DNA from 3 places in the Exiguobacterium sp. s50 genome. Region 1 is predicted to be linked to each of the others. Evidence: riboswitches for the same ligand, from Rfam matches in the RefSeq annotation. Region 1 holds a riboswitch; each other region holds the start of a gene.
What was found. Region 1 has a riboswitch for S-adenosylmethionine ahead of KNP68_RS06650 (methionine ABC transporter ATP-binding protein). Riboswitches for the same ligand answer to the same signal wherever they lie in the genome.
Positions count from the first base shown of each region.

Region 2: it holds a riboswitch for S-adenosylmethionine, as region 1 does, so the genes downstream of both, mtnK (S-methyl-5-thioribose kinase) here and KNP68_RS06650 (methionine ABC transporter ATP-binding protein) in region 1, are expected to answer to the same signal.
Region 3: it holds a riboswitch for S-adenosylmethionine, as region 1 does, so the genes downstream of both, KNP68_RS13375 (MetQ/NlpA family ABC transporter substrate-binding protein) here and KNP68_RS06650 (methionine ABC transporter ATP-binding protein) in region 1, are expected to answer to the same signal.

Region 1 is NZ_JACSLP010000004.1:19,040-23,610, forward strand. It holds gene KNP68_RS06640 (MetQ/NlpA family ABC transporter substrate-binding protein) at 1-173, opposite strand, end outside; gene KNP68_RS06645 (methionine ABC transporter permease) at 204-866, opposite strand; gene KNP68_RS06650 (methionine ABC transporter ATP-binding protein) at 856-1,884, opposite strand; SAM riboswitch class I at 1,962-2,067, opposite strand; gene KNP68_RS06655 (thioredoxin family protein) at 2,521-2,778, opposite strand; gene KNP68_RS06660 (PTS sugar transporter subunit IIC) at 2,966-4,018, shown strand; gene gcvH (glycine cleavage system protein GcvH) at 4,061-4,444, opposite strand; gene KNP68_RS06670 (arsenate reductase family protein) at 4,484-4,571, opposite strand, start outside.
Region 2 is NZ_JACSLP010000002.1:157,211-161,781, forward strand. It holds gene KNP68_RS03175 (2-hydroxy-3-keto-5-methylthiopentenyl-1-phosphate phosphatase) at 1-32, opposite strand, end outside; gene KNP68_RS03180 (2,3-diketo-5-methylthiopentyl-1-phosphate enolase) at 29-1,186, opposite strand; SAM riboswitch class I at 1,256-1,357, opposite strand; SAM riboswitch class I at 1,563-1,665, shown strand; gene mtnK (S-methyl-5-thioribose kinase) at 1,747-2,898, shown strand; gene mtnA (S-methyl-5-thioribose-1-phosphate isomerase) at 2,895-3,929, shown strand; gene KNP68_RS03195 (sugar ABC transporter substrate-binding protein) at 3,922-4,571, shown strand, end outside.
Region 3 is NZ_JACSLP010000011.1:18,532-23,102, forward strand. It holds gene KNP68_RS13365 (aminotransferase class I/II-fold pyridoxal phosphate-dependent enzyme) at 1-878, shown strand, start outside; gene KNP68_RS13370 (iron-containing alcohol dehydrogenase family protein) at 875-1,891, shown strand; SAM riboswitch class I at 1,932-2,036, shown strand; gene KNP68_RS13375 (MetQ/NlpA family ABC transporter substrate-binding protein) at 2,109-2,930, shown strand; gene KNP68_RS13380 (methionine ABC transporter ATP-binding protein) at 2,940-3,974, shown strand; gene KNP68_RS13385 (methionine ABC transporter permease) at 3,946-4,571, shown strand, end outside.

The DNA.
Region 1 (4,571 bases):
TCGTATTCGTCTTGGACGTGCTCTAAAATCTCAGCGTGCGGGACGTTTGATGCGCCGACGACGAGTGTCTTGTCATCGCCTGAACCTGATTCTGAATCCCCACCGCCGCAAGCCGCGAGAATCGTAAGTGCTGAAGCTGCCGTTAAACCGAGTACTGTTTTCCATGATTTCATTATAAAACCCCTCCAAATTTTCTATTTAGATTAAGCAGAACGCTTATCAATTACAGATACGAGTCGATCGCCGATGAACTGAATGACGAAGACGATGACCAAGATTAAGACGGTCGCGACGAACGTGACGTCACTTTGTGAACGCTGGAAGCCTTCGAGGAACGCCAAGTTCCCGAGTCCTCCACCGCCGACGACCCCTGCCATCGCCGTGTAACCGACGATCGCGACGATCGTGACCGTGATGCCTGACACGATGGCCGGCAATGCTTCTGGGAACAATACTTTATAGACGATCTGCCATTTTGTCGCACCCATCGACTCAGCCGCCTCGATGACGCCGCGGTCGACTTCGCGAAGCGCGAGCTCGACCATCCGAGCATAGAACGGGGCCGCACCGATGATCAGTGCCGGCAGTGCTGCCGTTGACCCGAGCATCGTCCCGACGACGAGTAACGTGAACGGGATGAGCAAGATAATCAAAATGATGAACGGGATTGACCGGAAGATGTTGACGACCGCGCTGATGACCGTGTAAATCGGACGGTTCTTCATCATGAGCGGCTCGTTTGTGACATATAGGAGCATCCCGAGGGCGAGACCGATGACGAACGTCGCGGCTCCGGCGACGAGCGTCATATAGAGCGTCTCCCACGTCTGTTCTAACATGACTTGCCAATCTACATTAGGAAACATCGCTTTCTACCTCCACTTCCACTGCCTGTGATCGGATTGAGGCGATGGCCCGCTCGACTTCAGCCGGCTCTCCGATCAATTGGATGAATAATGTCCCGAGGGCACCGACTTGTGACTGCGTCACGTTTCCGCCGATGATGTTGAAGCCGATGTCATGCTGCTTCAACACTTCCGACAGAATCGGTTGTTCGGCCGTCTCGTTCAAGAATTTGAGCTTGACGATTTGACCGCTCGGATAACGAGCTTTCAAATGTTCGAACGTTAGCGACATGTCTTCGACCGCGCCGATCTGTTTGACGAACTCTTTCGTGATTGGCTGTTTCGGGTGTTGGAACACGTCGGCGACTTGCCCGGTCTCGACGACCTTTCCGGCCTCCATGACGGCGACACGGTGACAAATCTTTTGGATGACGTGCATCTCATGGGTGATGAGGACGATCGTCAAACCGAGTTTCTTGTTGATGCTGACGAGCAGTTCGAGAATCGAATCCGTCGTCTTCGGGTCGAGTGCGCTCGTCGCTTCATCGCAGAGGAGCACTTCTGGATTCGTAGCGAGCGCACGGGCTATCCCGACTCGCTGCTTTTGGCCGCCCGATAGCTGTGACGGATAGCTATCTTCTCGTCCGGCGAGGCCGACGAGTTCGACGAGTTCTTGAACGCGGCGTTTGCGCTCGCTCGCCGGTACCCCGATGAGTTCGAGCGGGAAGCTGATATTCTCAGCGACTGTGCGCGACCATAACAAGTTGAAGTGTTGGAACACCATCGAGACGTTTTTACGTACCCCGCGTAGTTCCTTTGGTGTGAGTTTCGTCAGCTCGCTGCCGGCGACCACGATTTCACCGCTTGACGGTGCCTCGAGTCGGTTGAGCAAGCGGATGAGCGTCGACTTCCCCGCACCTGAATATCCGATTATTCCAAAAATTTCGCCGCTTTCGATTGTAAGCGACACATCATCGACCGCCTGGACCCGACCGTTTTTCGTGTCGAACCATTTGGCCACATTGCGTAATTGAATCAATCCATTTCCCTCCTGACAACAAAAAAAGTACGCACGTTTGAGCAAACGTGCGTACTTTATCGTACGGACAACGATTGCTCTCATCTTCCAAGGTATACACCTTGCTGGAATTAGCACCATTTCGGATTGCTCCGCGGTTGCTGGGCGTCATAGGGCCAGTCCCTCAGCCTCTCTTGATAAGAGTGGTTGCGTATTTGATTAGCTTTATCATAGCGACACATTATTTTCATGTCAAACTATTTTTTTCAGCAAAATAAAAAAAGGTGCCATCCGAGGATGACACAGAACGTAGCACCTTGAGTCACTGAAGGACAACCCATAGATGAACCTCTTTTGCCCGATCAGAGCATTCATCCTTATATGGGGGATTTTTACCCAACCATCACTCGGTCTTCGAACGGACCATGCAATTACGCGACCGGTGCCCCGACGCTTGATTTTTTTGGGGGACAATCGAAGGGAAGGTCCACCTGAAATCGCGTAAGCTCATGCAGCGGTTGTTCGAAAACGTCTTGATGACGGGAAAATCTCGTCCTATGTTGTGTTCAAGTAAGATGTTGTAATGAATATATCATTCGTGAACTTTCTGTGTCAACTGATTATTTAAAATTTTCAGATTATTCTAATCATCCTATCTCATTTAACGAAAGATAGGACGTGCTGGACGTTTTGAAACGCGTACAAACGATTGCGAACTTGGCCATTCTCTAGCTTCAATAGCGCCGGGACACTCATAACCTGATATGCCTCGAGCTCGTTCGGGATAAAGTTGGCATCGCGTTTTTCAATCTTCAATTCTGGGTCGACCGCCTCGACGACCGAGAGCATCCGCTCAGCCACGGCGCATGTACCGCACATTGGGGCGTATATATATAAGAATCCGTCTGTCATCATTTTGCTCACCTCTCTTCTAAGTATATGAATCCGGCCCAGTCGGTTCAAAAGTTGTGCTCAAATGGAAAATTCTGAACATTTCAACATTTCTGGTTGACGCTCGGCAGAAAGAGGCATAGTATGGTCATTAACTTTATCGCTTTTGTACATAACAGCAAACCAGTAGAAAAGGACAGGTGAATCCCCAATGACGGAAGAGAAGCTTACCGGAAAACAATTTTTAATGAACGTCTTGAACGGCCTCAGTCTTGCCATTCTCATTGCCCTCATCCCGAGCGCTTTGCTCGGTGAATTAACGAAAGCCATCTTGCCTTATTTTCCGTCCTTGCAGTTCATCTTAGATGCGACGACGATTGCGATGCGCCTCTTACCGGTCATCATCGGTGTCGCCGTCGCCATGCAGTTCGGACGATCGGCGCTCGAGGCCGGGACGATCGGCATCGCGACCCAGGTCGGAAGTGGCGCCATCCGCATCGAGGAAGGCGCGTTCCTCATGGCCGGAATCGGTGACGTCATCACGGCTGGTGTGACGGCCGCTCTCGCGACGTTCCTCGTCATGCAGTTGTCGCCACGCTTGAAGACATACACGGTGCTCGTCTTGCCGATGACGGTCATCGTCGTCGCTGGAGGCATCGGGGCGTTCCTGCTCACATACATCTCACAAATCACGACGTACGTCGGAACGATCATCATGACGATGACTGAACTGCAACCGATCGTGATGGGCATGTTGATCGCGATGGCGTTCTCGCTCATCATCGTATCGCCAATCTCCACGGTCGGGATTGCCACAGCCATCAGCCTGTCTGGTGTCGCTGCCGGGGCCGCCAACCTTGGCGTCGTCGCTGCCGGCTTCGGTCTCGCCATCGCTGGCTGGCAGATGAACGCGACGGGAACGTCGATCGCCCACTTCCTCGGCTCACCGAAGATTCAAATGGCGAACTTCGTCCGTCGTCCGATCATGATGTTGCCCGTGCTCGCCAATGCGGCCATTCTCGGAGCGCTCGCAGGTATCCTTCGGATTGAAGGCACGCCAATCAGTGCCGGATTCGGCGTCTCGGGTCTAATCGGTCCGGTCAACGCCTTGCATTTGATGCCGGGAGGATTCGCGCTCTGGAACGTCATGCTTGTCGTCGTCTTGTTCGGGCTCATCCCAATCGCACTCGGGATTCTGTTCTATCGTTTGTTCAACCGGACGTCGCTCATCGAGCCTGATCATTACCGTCTCGACTTCGATTAATCAAAAAGACCCGGCTTCTCGTAAAGAGAAACCGGGTTTTGTTTAGCCTTGAATCATCGCTTCGTATTCTTCGGCTGACATGAGCTTGTCGACGTCTGACGCGTCGTTCAACTCGACTTCGATCATCCAAGCGCCTTCGAACGGTGCTTCGTTGACGAGTTCTGGTGAATCGGCAAGTGATTCGTTCACTGCTGTGATTTTCCCAGAGATCGGTGCGTAAAGCTCTGATACGGTCTTGACCGATTCAACCGAACCGAATGGCTCATCGAGTAAGATCGTGCCACCGACTTCAGGAAGTTCGACAAAGACGATATCCCCTAGTTCGCTTTGTGCGAAATCCGTGATCCCGATGCGGGCGACGCTTCCGTTCACTTCCACCCATTCGTGCTCTTTTGAATAACGTAGATTGGCAGGTACTTTGCTCATCTTAACTTCCCCCTCAAATGAATTAGACTCACACGAGTATTATAGCACTTCGCCCCAAACGTCTGTAAACGACTTTTCTGAAAATCCGACAGTTGATTTTTGACCATCTGTCACGATTGGGCGCTTT
Region 2 (4,571 bases), on a different contig from region 1:
CCGTCGAAGTCGCAGAGGATATGGACCGTCATCGTGACGCCCACGCCTTCAACGCGGTATCGAGCTCGTCCGTCTGTCCTTCGGTTTGGCCGAGAACGTGAGCGATCGCTTGTCGGAAAGCACGAGCCCCGGCGGCTGCGCCGTCCGGGTGTCCGTGAATGCCACCGCCGGCGTTGATGACGACATCCGTCCCGAAATCACGAATGATATCGGCGACGAGTCCTGGATGAATCCCGGCTGACGGGACCGGTAAAATCGGTTTCGACCAATGCGGTTCGGCGCTCTGGTCACGAATCGTGAACGCCTCGTCACGCGGTGTCGCGAGGGAGCCGTACGGAGACGGGAAGAGCGTTAAATCGGCCCCGGCGAGGCGTGGGAGTTTACCGAGTAAGAGCGAATGACTGATTGATCCGGTCAAGGCGCCGGCAAAGGCCGGATGTGCCAAGATGGGGACGTGGATATCCGGATCGTTCGCGAGTTCGCGCAGTGCGTCGAGACCGTACGTATAGACGTTGAACAGGAGCGCTGTCGCACCTGCCTCGATAAGACGGAGCGCCTGGTCACGTAGACCGAACACGGGGCCGCTCAGCGTGATGGCATAGAGGACACGTTTCCCGGTCGCCTCGAAGTGGGCTTGAATGACGTCCGCTCCGATCCGGGCCCGTTCGAGCGATGGGGTGAGCGGGTTGTCGTATAAAATCTCGTCGTCTTTGACGATATCGATGCCTCCGGCGAACTGATCGCGGAGTTGCTGCTCGAGAAACGCGAGGTCACGGCCGATGACACCTTTGAAGATGCTCATGACGAGCGGGCGATCATGAACACCGAGTAACTCGCGAATTCCAGTGACCCCGAACTTGGCGCCTTTGAAATGAGGGGCGAGCGTCTCGGGCAACGTCAAATCGATTAACCGAATCGAATCGTCGAGGGACAGTTTCCCGAACGTCGTCGTCAAGATGGATGAAAAGTCAGGGCTGACATTATGTAACGGGTAGCGGATTGTGAAGCGGCTCGTCGTATCCGTATGTGTGGTCGACACGACCTCACCGCGATACGCCTGTAACTGCTCTTGCTCTAAGTGAGGCAGCTCCGTCCAAGTACCGACCGTCAGCTCGAGGGCGATTTTGTCGGCGACGGTCGCGACCGCGTCCGTTCGTTTGATTTCATATGTGGCAGTGATACTCATATGGTTCCTCCTTCCAGGCAAACAAAAAATGACCCCATGCCGAGGCAAGAGGTCATCATAAAAAATGAACTCTTATCTCTCAGCTTTCGCTGCAAGAATTAGCACCGTGCCATCTCTGGTCGGTTGCTGCGACATCATCGGGCTCGTCCCTCCGTCTGCTCTTGATAAGAATGTGATTTGAAGTTGTGAAATTTAATTGAATTTTTGCACAGAATCATCACGTCGTCAATTCCTTTTTTTCAAAAAAAAATATTTTGGGAAGTTGTTTCCATATATGCACAAAAAAAGACGGAGTTGCGTCGAGAAAATGACGTTGACAATCGTGACGTCGAGTCCGTAATATTCATCACATAAGTTCACCGAATCGAATAACACACTCTTATCGCGAGTTGGCAGAGGGAATTGGCCCGATGACGCCGCAGCAACCGACCACTAGGCACGGTGCTACATCCACCAGACGAATGTCTGACAGATGAGAGGAACAACCATTTTGGCTGTGCCTCTTTCTCGCGGAGAAAGGGGCTTTTTTTGTGGGCAACGTACAGGAAGGGGAAAACATCATGTCATATCAACCATTTACAGAACAGACCGTCGTCGAGCACGTCCGTCAATTAGGATACTTGCAAGAAGGAATCGCCGAGTGCGAGGAGATCGGGGACGGCAACTTGAATCTCGTCTTTCGGATTCGCCAAGGCGAACAGCGCCTGATCGTCAAACAGGCGCTCCCATACGCCAAAGTCGTCGGTGAGAGCTGGCCGCTCACGCTCGAGCGGGCATGGATTGAACAGTTGGCACTCCGTGAGTTTGCGACTGTCGCGTCTCGGTTCGTCCCGGCTGTCCTTGGCAGCGACCGGACGCTCGCTTACACGATTATAGAAGATCTATCTGATTATGAGATTGTCCGCACCGGCTATTTGAATGGGGAGAGCTACCCGGAACTCGCCCGTCATGTCGGTGAATTTTTGGGCGAGACGCTGTTTGCGACGTCGGATTACGCAGCTGGACCGATCGCGAAGAAGCGGATTGAACGTAACTATTACAACCCGGAACTGTGTGACATCACCGAGAAGCTCATCTTCACCGATCCGTTCAAAGACGCGGAGTCGAACAACATCGAGACGGCGCTGCGAGCAGATGTCGAACGCCTTTGGCAAGACCAGGCGCTCAAGGTCGAGGTGACGAAATTGAAAGTCGGGTTTGTCACAAAACATGAGGCACTCCTGCATGGAGACTTACATACGGGTAGCATCTTCGCGACTCAACAAGAGACGAAAATCATCGATCCAGAGTTCGCATTTTACGGACCGTTCGGCTTCGACCTCGGCCAAATCATCGCCCATTTGACGCTGTCGACGTTCCATGACCCGCTCAAACGCTTCGAGCGTTTCACGGACGTCTTGACGGTGTGGGAGACGTTCGAGAAGACGTTTCGGGCCAATTTTGAGCGCGCCGTCGAGCCATTCAATACGGATGGTTTCGTCGACGAGTTGTTGCGGACGGTCTTCAGCGACACGATCGGCTACGCCGGTTGCGAACTCATTCGCCGTGCCGTCGGACTGGCCGGTGTCGCCGATCTCGAGACATTGCCGGAAGCGACGCGGCTCGAACGAAAACGTGACGCGCTCGCCCTCGGGACGGCGCTCATTAAAGAACGCCACAGCGTCGAATCGATTGACGACTTGGTGACACTCCTGTCGGGGGTGCGCGTATGACGGTCCAAAACATCCGCTTCCATCCGCCGACGGACGAACTCATCGTATTGGACCAGACGTTGTTGCCGCATGAAGAGCGTTACGTGACAATCGAGACGCTTGAACAGGCCGAACATGCCATCGAGACGCTCCAAGTCCGCGGCGCACCGGCCATCGCTTACTTCGGGGCGTTCGTCCTCGCCAAAGAAGCGGGACGGTTAGTCGATGACCCGGACTTCACGCGTCGGCTCGACCTCGTCGGACGCCGCTTGATTGCGACCCGGCCGACAGCGGTCAATCTGCAAAACGTGATTGAATCGCTCCTTGATTTAAATGTCGGGGATGATTTTGAGGCGATTGCCGAGGAAATCAAACGCCGCGCCATCGCTTTGTACGACCGGGACGTCGATACGTACCGGGCCATCGGCGAGCATGCACTGACGGTGTTGCCGGCCGGGGGGAACGTGTTAACGATTTGCAACGCCGGTGCCATCGCGACATCGCGTTACGGTACGGCGCTCGCACCGTTTTACGTCGGAAAAGAACGAGGTGTATCCTTCAACGTCTTCGCCTGTGAGACGCGACCGCTCCTGCAAGGGGCACGCCTCACCGTTTGGGAGCTCGATCGGGCCGATATCGACGTCACGCTCATCACGGACAATATGGTGGCTTGGACGATTCAGTCAAAACGAGTCGACGCCATCATTGTCGGAGCCGACCGTATCACACGGACGGGTCACGTCGCCAATAAAATCGGGACGTTGCAGCTCGCCGTCCTCGCCAAACATTACGGCATTCCGTTCTATGTCGCGGCGCCGCATTCGACGTTCGATTTGACGGCGGATGACACGATTGAAATCGAGGAGCGGAACTCGTCAGAAGTGACACATATCGGCGGTCAACCGACGGCGCCTGTCGGTATCACCGTCTTCAATCCGGCGTTCGACGTCACGACGCCCGACCTCATCACCGGACTCATCACCGAGGCGGGGGTGTTCGGACCGACAGAAGCCGCCATCACACATCATGTAGGGGGAACGATTCATGTCTAAAAAACTATTGATTTTGTTATTCACATTCGTCTTGGCGCTCGTCGGTTGCACGAACGAGCAAGCGGCCCCATCGAAGCCGGTCGAGAAGACGGCAGAGACCAAGCCCGTCTCGGTCTCGAACGGGACGTTGCCGAAAGAGATCGACGTCGCCTTGATTATGCAAATGTCGATTGGGACGTTCTCGTCGCAGTATATCAACGGGGTGACGGAACAAGTCGAATCGTTCGGCGGCAACGTGAAAGTGTACAACGCCGACAACGATTTGTCGAAGATGGCGAGCTACGTCGACACGGCGACGACGCAAGGCGTCGATGTCATCTTGATTGACCATGGCCGCGCCGATGCGTTGAAAGAACCGGTCCAACGCGCACTCGACAAAGGCATCAAAGTCGTCGCGTTCGACAACGATTTGACGAACGACGGGGTGACGGTCATCGACCAGGACGACTATTCGCTCGCCTGGCGTTCGCTCAAGGCACTCGCTGAAGATTTGGACGGCGAAGGCAACATCGTCACGATTTGGGTCGGTGGCTTCACACCGATGGAACGACGCCACACGATTTATGATGCGTTCTTGAAACGCTACCCGGGCATTACGGAAGTCGCCAAGTTCGGTTCGGCGACGAACAATACGGCGCTCGA
Region 3 (4,571 bases), on a different contig from region 1:
TCATCGGCTCAAAATCTGGTCTCATCACGTTGCCGCAATGCGTACTCGAACCTGGCGACGGAATTTTGCTACCGAATCCCGGCTATCCTGATTACATCTCGGGGGCACGCCTCGCCGGTGCCGTCGTCCGTGACCTCGTCCTCCGGGAAGAGAACGGCTTCTTGCCGGACTATGAGACGCTCGATACGCAAGATGCAAGACTCATGTATTTGAACTACCCGAGCAATCCGACCGGAGCCGTCGCCTCACCCGCTTTCTTTGACGATACCGTCCGTTTCGCCCGGGAGCGGGACTTGATGGTCGTCCACGATTTCGCATATGGCAGCATCGGATTCGATGGCCATGTCCCGCCTAGCTTTCTGCAGGCGGAAGGGGCGAAAGAAGTCGGCATCGAGGTATATACGATGTCGAAAGCGTTCAACATGTCCGGTTGGCGCGTCGCCTTCGCCGTCGGGAACGCGGACATCATCGAGGCGATCAACACGTATCAGGACCACGTCCACGTCAGCGTGTTCTCGGCCATCCAGGCGGCGGCTGTCGCTGCGCTCGAGGCGCCCCGTACCATTCGCGATGACTTGGCACGACTGTACGAGGCACGGCGTGATCGCCTGATCGACGGGTTGAACCGGGCCGGCTGGGCCGTCGAACCGCCGGAAGGCTCGTTCTTCGTCTGGGCGAAAGTGCCTGAGGGTGATGCCAAGTCGTTCTCGCGGAAACTGCTGCATGAAGCCGGTGTCGCCGTCACCCCGGGCTATTTCTTCGGTTCGGAAGGGAACGGATACGTCCGCTTCGGCCTCGTCTCACCGGAACCGAAGATTGACGAGGCCGTCGAACGAATCGAGCGGTTGTTTGCCGCCTATGAGGAGGTGCGCGCATGATTCGTCAGGCCGTCCTTGAATATGACCACGCCGATGACGCGCTCGACCGTCTTGATGACTTAGTCGACGGCCGCCGTGCCCACGTCCTGCACGGTCAGAAAGGGTATGACGTCGTCCGAGCCATCTTTCCGGCCATCGCGGACTATCCGGCAACAAGGTTCAGCGGGGAGTGCACGGACTCGGAAGTCAAACGGCTCAAACCGTTGGACGCCGACGTGTTAATCGCCGTCGGAGGTGGCAAGCTCGTCGATACGGCCAAACTCGTCGCCTATCAACGGAACGTCCCGCTCATCGTCGTCCCAACGCTCGCCTCGAACTGTGCGGCGTTCACACCGCTCAGCGTCGTCTATCAGGAGGACGGGAGCTACGACCGCTACGACATGTTCCGCGTCGTCATCGAACGGGTCATCGTTGACTCACGGGTCATCTCGCGCTCACCATATGAATACTTTCGGGCAGGTGTCATCGACACGGTCGCGAAGTTTTACGAGGCCCGTTATTTGAGTGGTGACAGCTCAGCTGACGCCGGCGTCAACACCGGACTCGTCTTGGCCGAGCAGTGCGGGCGTCTCGTCGAACTTGAATTGAGCGAGCACGCTTTTGAGTCGTATAGTGACGACGTCCGCTTCGCGGTCGATCACGTGCTCGCCATCGGCGGCGCCGTCGGTGGATTTGGTGACGCCGGGACACGCGTCGCCGTGGGCCATGCGGTCCATAATGCGCTCAGCCGCTTCGAGTCGACCCACTCATTCTTGCACGGAGACAAGGTCGGCTTCGGCCTGATCATCCAAGAGCGCTTGCGGCGCTCGGCCGATGCTCCGTATTTGGAAGCTTGGTTGAAACGGTTCGGTGCCCCGACGACGCTCGAGACGCTCGGGGTCGGATTTGAGCATATCCCGGTCCTCGTCGACTCCGTCATGACGGAGACCGAGCTGCAACAGTTGCCGGAACCGCTCGATAAAAATTTTCTGAAAATAATTTTTGAAAATTTACAATTATCTATTTACAATTAAAAGAATTAAAAGTAAGATGATAACAACTTAATAGACCGATTGCTTATCAAGAGTGGTGGAGGGACTGGCCCTGTGAAACCCGGCAACCAGATCGTAATGATCATGGTGCTAATTCCAACAGACGAAATCGTCTGGGAGATGAGCGTGTCCGACTTTGACTTGTCGTGCCCGCCACTCTGAATGAGTAGCGGGCTTTCATTTTGGAGGAGGAAAACAAATGAACATCAAACAGAAAACAGTACTTGCAGGAACATCACTACTCGCCGCCATCGCGCTCTCAGCATGCGGACAATCGGACGCGAGCGAGGCGCTCAGCACGGAGTCGCTCACGATCGGCGTCACGGGCGGGCCGCACCAACAGATCGCCGAGAAAGTGAAAGAACTCGCGGCCGAAGACGGCCTCGAACTCGATATCAAAGTGTTCAACGACTATAATACGCCGAACACGGCGCTCGCCGAGGGCAGCCTCGACGTGAACAGTTATCAGACGCTCTCATTCCTAGAACTGCAAAAGTCCGATAAAGGCTATAAAATCGACGACGTGTTCAAGACCGTCGCTTTCCCGATGGGTCTCTACTCAGAGAAATTGACCGACATCGAGGACTTGAAAGAAGGTGACAAGGTCGCCGTCCCGAACGACCCGGCGAACGAGCTACGCGCGCTCCGTCTCTATGAGACAGCGGGACTCATCACGCTCAAAGAAGGATTGACAGACAAGGCGACAAAACGTGACATCGCCGAGAACCCGCTCAACCTTGAATTCATCGAACTCGAGGCGTCGCAGCTCCCGACCCAGCTCCCGGAAGTCGCACTCGCTGCCATCAACACGAACTTCGCGATGGGTGCCGGCCTGTCGATCAACGAGGACGCCTTGTTCCATGAAGACACGGTCGACAACCCGTATCCGAACTACGTCGTCGTCCGTACCGACAACAAGGATGACGAAGTCGTCGCGACGCTCAAATTGTATTATCACTCGGACGAGGTCCGGACGTTCATCGAAGAGACGTTCGACGGCTCAATCGTCCCGGCGTTTTAAGGAGGGCCTATGATCGCACTTAAAGGAATCACGAAGACGTTCACGGTAAATAAAGGTGCTGTCACCGCACTCGACGACGTCTCGCTCACCATCGAGAAAGGCGAGATCTTCGGCATCATCGGCCGAAGCGGGGCAGGAAAGAGCACGCTCATCCGCATGATCAACCTGCTCGAACGCCCGACGTCGGGCCAGGTCGAAATCGAAGGACAGGACGTCACGAAGCTCGACAAACGAGGGCTCTCGAAGCTACGTCATCGCATCGGGATGATCTTCCAACATTACAACCTGCTCAAGACGGCGACCGTCGAAGAGAACGTCGCCATCCCGCTCCGTCTCGAAGGACTCGATAAGCGGATAATCCGCGAACGCGTCGACAAGTACCTCGACATCGTCGGATTGACGGATCATCGGAAACATTATCCGGAGCAACTTTCGGGCGGACAGAAGCAACGTGTCGCCATCGCCCGCGCCCTCGCACATGAGCCGGACATCCTGCTCAGCGACGAGGCGACGAGCGCGCTCGACCCGGAGACGACCGAGTCGATTCTCGACCTGCTTCTCGACATCAATCGCGAGCTCGGGCTGACGATTTTCTTGATCACCCACGAGATGGAAGTCATCGAGCGCATCTGCGACCGGGTCGCGGTCATCGAGGCCGGCCGGATCATCGAAGAAGGGGACGTGCTCGACGTGTTCTCGGACCCGCAGCATGCGACGACGCGCAAGTTCTTGAAGACGAACCTCGATGTCCCGAAAGAGGTCGTCGAAGAATTGAGCACGCACGGGACGCTCGTCAACTTGTCGTTCATCGGCCATCAAAGTGAACAGGCCGTGCTCGCCCAATTGACGAAACGGTTCGGCTTGCTGCCGAACATCATCGGGGGCGGCATCAAAAAGCTTAAAGGAGGTCTCGTCGGTAATCTACTCGTCCATTTGGACGGCGATGAGGGCCAGACCGACCAAGCCGTCCGCTTCTTAGAGGCGAGCGGTGTGAAAGTGAAGGAGGTGACGAACTATGCTTCAGTTTTGGGAAAATTGGGGTGACTTGATTTGGACGGGGACGATTCAGACGCTCACGATGACCGGCATCGCACTCGTCATCTCGACGTTGATCGGACTGCCGCTCGGGACGCTCCTCGTCTTGACGCGACCGAACGGGCGGCTCGCCAACCGTTATTTCTACGGCATCTTGTCGAGCGTCATCAACGTCGTCCGTTCAATCCCATTCATCATTCTCTTATTCTTCATCCTCCCGTTCACCCGTTTCATCATGGGAACAACAATCGGCGTCCAAGGCGTGCTGTTGCCGCTCATCGTGTTCACGGCGCCGTATATCGCGCGGCTCATGGAGTCGGCGCTGCTCGAGGTCGACCGCGGGGTCGTCGAGGCGTATGAAGCGATGGGCATCTCGACCCGGAAAATCATCTGGTACGTGTTGATCCGGGAGGCCCGCTCTTCAATCGTGCTCGGTCTGACGATTGCGACGATCGGTTTGATCGGGGCGACCGCGATGGCAGGACTCGTCGGGGCAGGCGGACTCGGCGATATCGCCTATCAATACGGGCATCTTCGATTCGAGCCGGAGGTCATGTACGTGACCATCTTCGTCTTGATTCTACTCGTCCAATCGATTCAGTCGTT